Regions from separate parts of the Sporosarcina sp. FSL K6-1508 genome, predicted to be linked through region 1. Evidence: riboswitches for the same ligand, from Rfam matches in the RefSeq annotation. Region 1 holds a riboswitch; the other holds the start of a gene.
The links. Region 1 has a riboswitch for S-adenosylmethionine ahead of MKZ11_RS04405 (cyclase family protein). Riboswitches for the same ligand answer to the same signal wherever they lie in the genome.
Positions count from the first base shown of each region.

Region 2: linked by a shared signal. The riboswitch ahead of metK (methionine adenosyltransferase) and the one ahead of MKZ11_RS04405 (cyclase family protein) in region 1 are both predicted to bind S-adenosylmethionine.

Region 1 covers NZ_JBBOXF010000001.1:945,413-951,357, forward strand. Annotated here, with positions in the region: gene ureG (urease accessory protein UreG) at 92-721, shown strand; gene MKZ11_RS04390 (urease accessory protein UreD) at 714-1,520, shown strand; gene MKZ11_RS04395 (hypothetical protein) at 1,570-1,962, opposite strand; gene MKZ11_RS04400 (acyl-CoA thioesterase) at 2,052-2,528, shown strand; SAM riboswitch class I at 2,690-2,804, shown strand; gene MKZ11_RS04405 (cyclase family protein) at 2,921-3,661, shown strand; gene MKZ11_RS04410 (5-methyltetrahydropteroyltriglutamate--homocysteine S-methyltransferase) at 3,684-4,796, shown strand; gene MKZ11_RS04415 (immunoglobulin-like domain-containing protein) at 4,844-5,323, opposite strand; gene MKZ11_RS04420 (hypothetical protein) at 5,516-5,945, shown strand, end outside.
Region 2 covers NZ_JBBOXF010000001.1:2,010,467-2,016,411, forward strand. Annotated here, with positions in the region: gene MKZ11_RS10140 (transposase) at 50-358, shown strand; gene MKZ11_RS10145 (NUDIX hydrolase) at 405-866, shown strand; gene MKZ11_RS10150 (alpha/beta hydrolase family protein) at 856-1,647, shown strand; gene pckA (phosphoenolpyruvate carboxykinase (ATP)) at 1,797-3,383, opposite strand; SAM riboswitch class I at 3,566-3,683, shown strand; gene metK (methionine adenosyltransferase) at 3,875-5,071, shown strand.

The DNA of each region.
Region 1 (5,945 bases):
AAGTACGCCGCTTCCGCCGGTTTGTCTTATGCCTGTCGCTTCTAAGCGGGCGCCTTGTGCTTTTCTTAATTGATTGGAAGGAGTTTTTTTAATGAAACCAGTACGTATTGGCATCGGAGGACCAGTTGGATCGGGCAAGACTTCGCTCGTTGACCAACTTACACGCGCGATGCATAAAGAATATAATGTGGCAGTCATTACGAACGATATTTACACACGTGAAGACGCTCAGTTTTTAATAAATAGCGGTGTACTTGAAGAGAACCGCATTTTAGGCGTTGAAACGGGAGGTTGTCCGCATACGGCAATCCGCGAAGATGCATCTATGAACTTTGCAGCAATCGATGAACTGAAAAACCGCTTTGAAGACCTTGATATTATTTTCGTGGAAAGCGGCGGCGACAACTTGTCTGCTACATTTAGCCCCGAGCTTGTCGACGGTTATATTTATGTCATCGACGTTGCAGAAGGTCAGGATATTCCAAGAAAAGGCGGACCTGCTTTGACGCGTTCTGATCTTTTATTGATCAATAAAACGGACCTTGCGCCGTACGTTGGCGTTGATCTTGAATTAATGGATAGCGACGCAAAAAAAATGCGTAACGGAAGACCATACATTTTCACAGATGTGAGAACACAGAAAAACGTCGACAAAGTTATTACTTGGATCAAGCACAATATGCTCTTAGAAGGTGCGGGATCCGCTGGTTCAAATGCATAATCTATCCCGTGCGATTCATCATGGAAAACTTGATTTAGAGTTTGAATTGAGAAGGGGTTATACGCGAATGCCCCATGTTTTCCAGCAGCCTCCATTGAAGGCGAGTCGGGAATTGTACGAAGGGAAAGACCCAAAAGCGACCGTCTACATAATGGAATCATCTGGCGGGATGGTCGCAGGGGATCGGAATGACATTACAGTTAAGCTTGCACCGGATAGCAGTGCAAGGTTGGTTCAGCAGTCTGCTTTAAAAATCTATCCATCGTATACTGGAGATATTTGTGTACAGAGAATTGACGTCGAGCTCGGGGAACGGGCACGTCTTGAATGGATGCCGGAAGTGATCATTCCGTTTGTAGATGCGAAGTTCCGCAGCGATACGACAATTCGGGTGGCCCGTGATGCAACTGTGTTATGGGGAGAGATCATTGCTCCAGGACGTGAGAAACGCGGAGAAATTTTCGATTATCTATCGTTCCAATCGAATTTCAAGATTTTTGTCGAGGAAGAATTAGTTGCTTTCGACTCCCTTCATTTCTCGCCGAAAGAAACCGCACTCGGTGACATCGGTATACTTGAAGGGGCGATGTATATCGGTTCGATCTGGCTCGTATCGCCAAAAGCCGCAGACGTCGATGTCCGTGCTTTACAGGAAACACTGCGAGTCGAAGAAGGCTTGAAAGCTGGTATGACAAGGCTTGAAGGAAATGCAATCCATTGCAGATGGCTAGCGACCGATCAGTGGACGATGCAGGAAGAAATAAAACGTGTATACGCGCTGTTGGCAGAAATAGTTTAAGAGGACACCCCGACAGTGGGGTGTCCTCTTTGGACTGTGGGATTTTAACTTACTTCCGCGAGTCATTCTTATGTTGTTTTTTTATTAAAAAATCCATAAACCAGAAATAAAAGAACATGGAACCAACTAGGACAACGGCAATATAAATGTATTGCAGGAAAGCGGGAATATTATAGTGCTTTAGGAAACTCCCTGAGAATAGCATAAGTACTGTTAATGCCGCGATGAGTAAAATCATACCGACTACATAAGTAATTGTCGTACTCAAGGGCGTTGTACGAAGAGTCTTAATAATGGAATCTCGGGACTTCAAAGACCTTATCAGAAGGTAGAAAAACAAAACTAGTGTTAGATATTGTTTTGCTGTGAAAATTGTAATGAGTCCAAGCAATATGATGAACCAAGTAATTTTTTCATAATTTTTATCGATAAATTTTAACATTAATATTCCTCCCGTATGTGTATACTATATATACGAGACGAGTATTGGAAAAGATTCCTTTATTCATAAACAGCGAGGGAGAGATTTACATGCAAGAAAAAAGACCAATGAGCCAATCCCGTACAATCCAGACGAAACTGGTGTTGCCGCCGGATACAAACCACTTACAAACAATTTTCGGAGGGCAAGTCCTTGCATACATCGATGAGATTGCTGCTATCACGGCCATGAAACATTCGAAGACAGCAGTCGTTACAGCCTCAATTGATTCCGTCGATTTCTTGTCCTCCGCACGCGTTGGTGACGTATTGGAACTCGAAGCAATTGTCAGCTCAACAGGCCGTACATCGATGGAAGTATTTGTTTCTGTCCATTCAATGAATTTACTGACCGGCGTAACGAAACTGACGACTGAATCCTTCCTGACGATGGTCGCCATGGATGAACACAACAAACCAATTGCTGTCCCGGGTATTTTCCCGGAAACAGAGGCGGAAAAAAGCTTGTATGAAACAGGCCCTGCACGGCGGGAGCATCGGAAGCTGCGGAGTGAGATGAAACATTAATACGTAGTTTTGAAAAAGTCCGCCTACTGAGGTGGGCTTTTTATTTTACCTCGATCATCTAAAAACAGTTAAAATAGTATAATCAAAATATTTTATATTTTCCTTGTTGACATTCTATTCAAAGGCATGTATTGTACTATCTAACAACTAAATACGTAATTTTCTTATCCAGAGAGGTGGAGGGACTGGCCCTTTGATACCTCAGCAACAGACTTTTTTAAGTACTGTGCTAATTCCAGAAGCTTAAGTGTAATGCTTATAGCTTGGAGATAAGAAGAGCAAATAGCGAATACGCCAAAACCTCTTCTTGAAATTTAGAAGGGGTTTTTTATTTGTCTCTCTCTCTGGAAATGGTTGTTGCAAAATAAATCAATTGAGGGGGGGAGATTTAAATTTCAACTGAATTAATTAATGCAATTACGTTTTTGAAAGAGAAAGAATGGATTGATTTGACGCATACGTTTGGTCCTGATTCACCACATTTTTCAGCATTTGATACGGCGGAGTTTACGACATTATTTGACCACGACGATGGATTTTTCGCACAAAGTTTTAAATTTGCTGGTCAGTATGGTACTCATATTGATGCACCTATCCATTTCGTACGTGACACAAGATACTTGGATGAGTTGGGTTTGAAGGAATTGATATTACCGCTTGTGGTCATCGACAAATCGAAAGAGTCACATACAAATCATGACTTTACGTTAACTGTCGAAGATATTTTAACTTTTGAAGAACAGCATGGAGTAATAGAGAAAGAAACATTCGTCGCTTTACGAACGGATTGGAGCAAACGTTGGCCGGACCACGAGGCGTTTAACAATAAAGATGCCGAAGGAAATAACCGTATCCCTGGTTGGGGACTGGATGCTTTGAAGTTTTTATTTGAAGAAAGAAAAGTGAAAGCGATTGGTCATGAGACTTTCGATACGGATTCGGCCATCGACTTTCAAAAGAATAACGCTCTTTTAGGCGAATACTATGTGCTCGAACAAGACGCTTATCAAATCGAATTATTAACGAATCTGGATAAAGTTCCAGCAACAGGCGCAGTCATTTTTAATATTGTTCCGAAGCCGGAAAAAGCATCCGGATTCCCGGTAAGATCATTCGCCATATTACCCCACTAAAAATAGAAAGAAGGAATTTACTATGACAAATCAATCGACGATACTAACAAAAGCACCATTCAGGGCGGATCACGTTGGAAGCCTATTGCGACCGGATAATTTACACAAAGTGCGAAAGGAATTCAAAGAAGGCATAGTCACTGCACAACAATTACGTGAAGTTGAAACAAAGGAAATCAAACGGATTGTCGATAAGCAACTTGAAGTTGGCCTGGAGCTTGTAACGGACGGCGAATTCAGACGTACGTGGTGGCATTTAGACTTCTTGGAGCATCTGAATGGTATTGAAGGGTTTGTGCCGGAAAAAGGTTACACATTTGACGGTGTGGAAACGGAACGATATAACGTTCGGAATACAGGCAAAGTATCATTTAACCCTGATCATCCTTTCATCAAGGACTTTGTGGAGTTTAATGAAATCGTTGGCGGCCGTGCTGTTGCAAAACAAACGATTCCGAGCCCGAATCAACTCTTTAATAGCGGGATTCGTGATGAAACGATTTATCCGGACATTGAAGAATTTGCGAACGATGTTATACAGGCATACAAAGACGCACTGAAAGCATTTTACGAAGCGGGCGTACGCTACTTGCAACTGGACGATGTTTACATTGCGGGTCTTTCAGCACCGAATATCCCGTTTAACGATGGAGCCTATTCAAGAGAACAACTAATCGACTTGGCACTACGCGTCATTAATGGCGTTTTGGAAGATAAACCTGAAGATCTTTTTGTAACAACACACCTATGTCGCGGAAACTACCAATCGACGTGGGCGTTTGAAGGAAGCTATGCACTGATTGCACCAACGTTGCTTGCAAAAGAAAAAGTGGATGGCTTCTTCCTAGAATATGACGACGAACGTTCAGGAGACTTTAAACCGTTGGATCATGTTCCAAATGGTGGAGCAAAAGTTGTACTTGGTGTTGTTACATCGAAAAATGGAGAAGTGGAAGACAAAGATGCTGTTATAGCGCGCATTCAAGAAGCGGCACAATACGTGCCACTTGAACAGCTGTGCTTGAGCCCACAATGCGGATTTGCTTCAACGCATCACGGTAATAAGCTGACAGAAGAACAGCAATGGGAGAAATTGAAATTCATTGTGGACGTGGCGAAGGAAGTTTGGGGTTAAACTGATAAACCGGAACAAGGCTCATATGCTTTGTTCCGGTTTATTTCTTATTTCACCGAAAACGGCACGGCAACGGATAGTTCGTGCATTTGCTCGTCTGTTGAAATAAATGATTTCACAAGACGGTATTCACCTGGAATCAGTGTCACGCCGAGCGCATCGACCGAAAAAGTCTGGCGTGCTTCACTGCCGGCTGACAACACATTTCCATAGTCTTTGAAGGAAGGATTCTTTAAGAATACGGCATCTGAATACGTAATAATATGCCACTGGCCATCTTTATTTACTTCTATATGATAAAAATCGCCCAACTGGTAATCGGATGAACTGTAATTTTGCACAAGCGTTTTAATGATGGGAGGCGAACCGATGAATGAGTCTTCGTCCAATACTAGTGATAAACCTTCTTCTGATGAAAACATTTCCTGGTCGGGCACGGGATCGGGAAGTGTAGAAACGGCAGGTTCATTCCCGCAGGCGGATAGGAATAGTAGAAGAACAATGGCAATTGACAGCATTTTTTTCATGATGGACACACCTCATCTTCTAGCATATACCTTTAAGGGTGGATAAACCTTGATTGAAATCAATAAATAGCTGTGGACAAGTACCTATGCGAGAAAAAATTACTTAATTGTTATCCACATGTGGGTAAAATATTATGTGTAAATGAAACTTCATCCACTTATTTTCGTATAACAGAGAAAGGGGTGGAGTCAATGAGGCAGGATATACACGAACGGCAAATGGAATTGACGATGATACGAACTGAACGCAACCGGGTGAAGAGACGTCTTGAGGATGCAGAGGTGAAACTTAAAGACGCGATTGTACAACGTGATGACTTGCATAAAAAACTGACAAAAGAACAACAGGATGTAGTGAAGCTTGGCAAGTTTTCTTTTATGAATAAAATAAGTGAGTGGACAGGCAAATGGGATGAAAAAATGGAGAAGGAGATTTCAGAAGCAGCGGATGCGGAGCTCCATTACAATGAAGCAGAAAAAATGGTGAAGGACTTGGAAGCGGAAGCGGTCCGACTGCGCGATAAGATGAAAAATCCGGACTTTACCTATATCGATGAAGAGTGGGCGGACTTTCTGAAGGAGAAAGAGACGTGGATTCGATACAATGACACAATTGCAAATG
Region 2 (5,945 bases), 1.1 Mb from region 1:
GCTTTTATTCATATTGAGCCATGCTAAAAAGAAAAAAAGGATGGTTGGCATGGAAAAATACAAAATGTACGTTTCGGTCGTGAACCAACAAATTTATTATCAGGCGGATGATTCACCGTGGGAATATGAGGTCGATGTCGAACGTGAGTATATTCCGATTTTTCATCGTTTATTTAAACAGATAGACGAACTGGAATTCCGGAATTTCCTGAGAGCGCATTTACCGTTTATGCCTTATCACTATGGGCGGAATAATCATAACGTCGATCAACGCACGATGAAGATTTATGCACTTATTCATGAATTCACGGATGAGAAGTCGAAGCGTTTTATCGAGAAGCTCCCGTATTTCCGTTGAAAGGATTGCTGTCCTTCGCTAGACTGTACAAAAGGACGTGATCACCATGCTTGAATTTAATGATATAAATGGCGGGCGTGTTGAGCTGACATTTGGAATGAACCAGTTTGGAATGCCAGCAAGACACGTTCTCGTTATACTTAAACATAATGGGAAATGGCTGCTAACTCGACATTCATTAAGAGGAATCGAATTTCCGGGCGGAAAAGCAGAAGTGGAAGAAACAATCGAGGAAGCAGCTATTCGGGAAACAATTGAAGAAACAGGCGTGACTATTTCAGGTCTTGTTAATTTCGCCGAGTATGTCGTTCAGAGCAATATCACCTTTTGTAAAGCAGTTTTTACAGGAAAAGTTGTAGAAATTGCTGATAATCCGAAACTTTACGAAACGGAAGGCGCACTGTGGATGTCAAATGAAGAACTTGATGCTTGCGAAGAATTAAGTTTTCATATGAAAGATACAGGAATGGAAGTATTAAGAAAGTGGGTGGAAGAACATGAGTCATGATGGTGCTATTGTTCATAGCAGGTCTTATCCTTCTCCAAACCCGAATGTCAGCCTTGAAGAAATTACATATTTATCAGATGGTTTGAAAGTGAAGGGGCTTATGGCGGAACCAATTGCAGCGGGGAATTATGAAGGCATTATCTATTTAAGGGGCGGTATGCAGCATATGGGAATGGTTCGTCCTGCTAGAATCGCCCAGTTTGCTTCTCAGGGATTCGTTGTCTTCGCACCCTATTATCGTGGGAATAGGGGAGGAGAAGGCCGGGATGAGTTTGCAGGGGCAGACCGTCAAGATGCAGTGAGCGCTGTCGATGTGCTGAAGCAGAGCCGGAAAATAAATGCGGAAAGAATTCATTTATTTGCGTTTTCGCGAGGCGGTATCATGGCACTTTGGACTGCTATTTTAAGAGATGATATCACTTCGGTCGTTACATGGGCAGGTGTATCCGATATCATATTTACATACAAAGAACGGGTAGATATGCGAAGGATGATGAAAAGGGTTATCGGCGGTACACCGAACAATATGCCAGATGAATACAGGAAACGAACGACATTGTTTCGTATAGATGAAATTGAGGCAGCCGTACTCATCATTCACGGCATGATTGATGAGAATGTGTCCTTCCAACAAGCAAGATTACTTGAAAACGCATTATCTGAACACAATAAAGTCTATGAAACATGGTACTTTCCTGAGTACACGCACTTCATCCCACCTGCTATGAACGCTCAGCTTGTACGTGATTTATGTGGTTGGATGAGAAGGCAAGGGAAGTGAATAGGGTTAAATTAATTTTCAACGTGAAAAGTTTGGAGCATTTATCTGTGGGAAAAGGTGCAAATTGGAGAGAAGTGTAGCAATTACAGTTTCGTCGCACAAAAAAACGGATTAGCACAAGTGAATGTGCTAATCCGTTTCAGTTTTAGTTATGCAACTGGTCCGCCTTTACGTAAAATATCTTCAGAAACTGTACCGAATTTCTTGAAGTTTTCACGGAACATGTTTGCCAATTCGTTTGCTTTTACATCGTAAGCATCACCGTCTGCCCATGCATTGCGCGGGTTCAACACTTCTGTTGGAACGCCTTCAATGGATGTTGGCATTTCAAGGCCGAATACGCCGTTCGTTTCTGTTTCAATATCGTTCAATTTACCTGCAAGTGCTGCGCGTACCATTGCACGTGTATATTTGAGATCCATACGTTTACCGACGCCATAGACGCCGCCAGTCCAGCCTGTGTTAACAAGGAAGACCTGTGCACCATGCTCATCGATTTTCTTCCCGAGCATCTCAGCGTATACTGTCGCTGGAAGTGGAAGGAAAGGTGATCCGAAACAAGTTGAGAAAGTGGCTTCAGGTGAAGTGACTCCGCGCTCAGTTCCAGCAAGTTTAGAAGTGAAACCGCTTAGGAAGTGATACATCGCCTGCTCTTTCGTTAACTTAGAAATTGGAGGCAGTACGCCGAATGCATCTGCCGTCAAGAAAATGATTGTTTTCGGATGACCTGCTACAGAAGGATCGACGATATTATCGATTGCCTGAATCGGATATGCTGCACGTGTGTTTTCTGTCAATGTGCCATCGTCATAATCGGGAATGCGCGTATCGGGATCAACGACAACGTTTTCTAAAACGGATCCGAAACGAATTGCGCCGAAAATTTCAGGTTCTTTTTCTTGAGATAAATTAATACATTTTGCATAGCAGCCGCCTTCGATATTGAATACACCAGTATCAGACCAGCCATGTTCATCGTCGCCGACCAATTTACGGTTAGCATCTGCAGAAAGCGTTGTTTTGCCTGTTCCAGAGAGACCAAAGAATAATGCAACATCTCCATCTTCCCCGACGTTTGCAGAACAGTGCATCGGCATGATATCTTGTTCAGGAAGTAAGTAGTTCATAATAGAGAAGATTGACTTTTTCATTTCGCCGGCATATTCAGTTCCGCCGATAAGAACAATACGTTTTTCCATTGAGACAATAATGAATGTCTCAGAATTCGTGCCGTCTATTGCAGGATTCGCTTTAAATGAAGGAGCCGATACGATTGTAAATTGTGCTTCGTGTGTTGCTAGCTCTTCTTCTGTCGGACGGATAAACAGCTGGTGAACAAACAGGTTATGCCATGCAAATTCATTCACGACGCGTATGGAAAGACGTGAAGCAGGATCTGCACCAGCGAAACCGTTAAAGACGAACAGCTCATCTTTTGTTTTCAAATGATTAATCACTTTATTATATAGTGAATCGAAGTTTTGGGAAGAGATTGGACGATTGACGCTGCCCCAATCGATTTTGTCTTTGGAGGACGCTTCCTCGACAATATATTTATCTTTAGGAGAACGACCTGTATACTTTCCTGTCTGAGCCGTAACTGCTCCATCTGAAGTCAGTTGGGCTTCACCTCGTGAGATCGCTTTTTCAACAAGCTGTGGAACTGAAAGTTGAACTTTTACATTTTCACCAGAAAGAAGTTTGTTAAGGTCGTCGCTAATTTTCGCAGATATCATAATTATGTACCGTCCTTTGCGTATAGTCCCATATAATTGGGTGTCATCACATTTCTTAAATAGTATAACACATTAAGAATAATAAACTATACTAATTCAAACCTCAAGCATTTAGTTGCAAATTAGGCAAAAAGATTTGACATGCACGAAGTTATTTCGTAGCATATATAGTTGAACGGATACTCTTATCCCGAGCTGGTGGAGGGGTCAGGCCCTATGAAACCCGGCAACCTGCAATGACAATTGGTCTGCGCGAAGGTGCCAAACCTGTAGCAAGGCACAGTCCTTGTATGATAAGAGTGAAAGGTGCTTTTGAAATCATGCCTTTCCTCATGTATTATTACGTGAGCGAAGGGCTTTTTATATGATATCGCCCTTAATCCTCGTGTATAGAGCTCGAAATGGCTTGTAGTCTATTCCACATATGGAAAGACTCTACATGGGACATATGAGTACCGTATCAATCTCGTAGGATATAAGGAGGAAACGAAATGACTAACCGCCGACTATTTACTTCAGAATCGGTAACTGAAGGGCATCCAGACAAAATGTGCGACCAAATTTCGGACGCGATTCTAGACGCGATTCTAGAAGAGGATCCGAATGCACGCGTTGCATGTGAAACGACAATCACAACAGGCCTAGTCCTTGTTGCTGGAGAAATTACAACATCCACATATGTTGATATTCCAAAAGTTGTTCGGGAAACTGTTAAAGGAATTGGTTATGTGCGTGCCAAATACGGTTTTGATTGGGAAACATCTGCAGTCCTAACTGCCATTGACGAACAATCTGCCGATATTGCTGCGGGCGTGGACCAAGCACTTGAAGCGCGAGAAGGTTCAATGACAGAGGACGAACTTGAAGATATTGGAGCAGGTGACCAAGGCCTGATGTTCGGTTACGCATGTAATGAAACACCCGAACTGATGCCGTTACCTATCAGTTTAGCGCATAAACTTTCACGTCGTCTTGCAGAAGTACGTAAAGACGAAACGCTTACGTACTTGCGTCCGGATGGTAAAACGCAAGTGACGATTGAATATGATGAAACGAATACGCCCGTACGAATCGATACAATTGTTATTTCAGCACAGCATCACCCAGAAACGACTCTTGAACAAATTCAGCGTGATATTAAGGAATACGTCATTAATCCGGTTGTACCAGAAAATCTGATTGATGAAGACACGAAGTACTTTATTAACCCGACTGGCCGTTTCGTAATAGGGGGCCCTCAAGGGGATGCGGGTCTTACAGGTCGCAAGATTATTGTTGACACATATGGCGGTTATGCCCGTCATGGAGGCGGTGCATTTTCTGGGAAAGATGCGACGAAAGTCGACCGTTCTGCTTCTTACGCGGCTCGTTATGTTGCGAAGAACATCGTCGCTGCAGGACTTGCAGACCGTTGTGAAGTCCAACTTGCTTATGCAATCGGTGTCGCTCAACCCGTTTCGATTTCTATTGATACATTTGGGACAGGTACTGTCGAAGAAAGTAAACTTGTTGAGCTAACGCGTGGACTGTTTGACCTTCGTCCAGCTGGCATCATCAAAATGCTAGACCTACGCCGTCCAATTTATAAACAAACAGCTGCATACGGTCACTTCGGTCGCACAGACATTGATTTGCCGTGGGAACAGACAGATAGAGCTGCTGCATTGAAAGAACAAGCGGGACAATAAGTTAGTATAAACGCTGGAAGCGAGGGAATTTGCCTTGTCTTTCAGCGTCTTTTTGTTAGAAGCAGTTTTTATAAGATTACTTTGTTTGGTGCAAATAATTGATGCACTGTCATTCTAAATATTAGTGAATAAAAGATTTCCTTCAAACCCAATTCGGCGCTAGGGGATGCCTACACCCAGTTTATATAGCGTATTCTATACTTTAATTTATATAATTAATGAAACATTATGAATTTGATTGTATATTATATATGTTGAATTAAAGAAGCCCATTGAATCTGTTGTGGCGCTCACCAATGAGAGAGTTGTAATTCAAGGCGTGGATTGTAGAACGCTTGGCGGCAAAGGGGAAGCCTTTCGCCATAAGCCTGGATTAGCGGCTTCGCATCCAGTCTTACGGCTTCGGCGACGCCTTTGCCGCGCCTGCGCTAGAGTGTTCATTATTGAGAGAAATGTGATTTTGAGATGTATATTCCGAGATTATAAGGTGATTACTATTCGATACTATATATTGAAATAAAGAATTTCATTGAACCGCTACGGCGCTAGGGGTAGCCTCCCGCCATAAGCGAGGGTACTGAAAAAGTACGATTTCCTTCAATCCCGTTGATTTCCTTTCCGAGCGGACGCTTTCCGCGGGCACGGCTTCAGCCTCCTCGTCACTACGTTCCTGCGGGGTCTTCAGCTCGCGCTGTTCCCGCTGGAGTCGCCGCTCTCCACTACAATCAACTAGGTCTTTACAAAAAAAGAACTTTTTCAGTGGCTTCCCCTAAGCCAAGCAGCTTCACCGCCAGTCTTATGGCTTCGGCTACCCGGTGTCCAGTTACTGACACAATTCACGTCCTTCGAATTGTGACAGCAACTGGCATCGAAT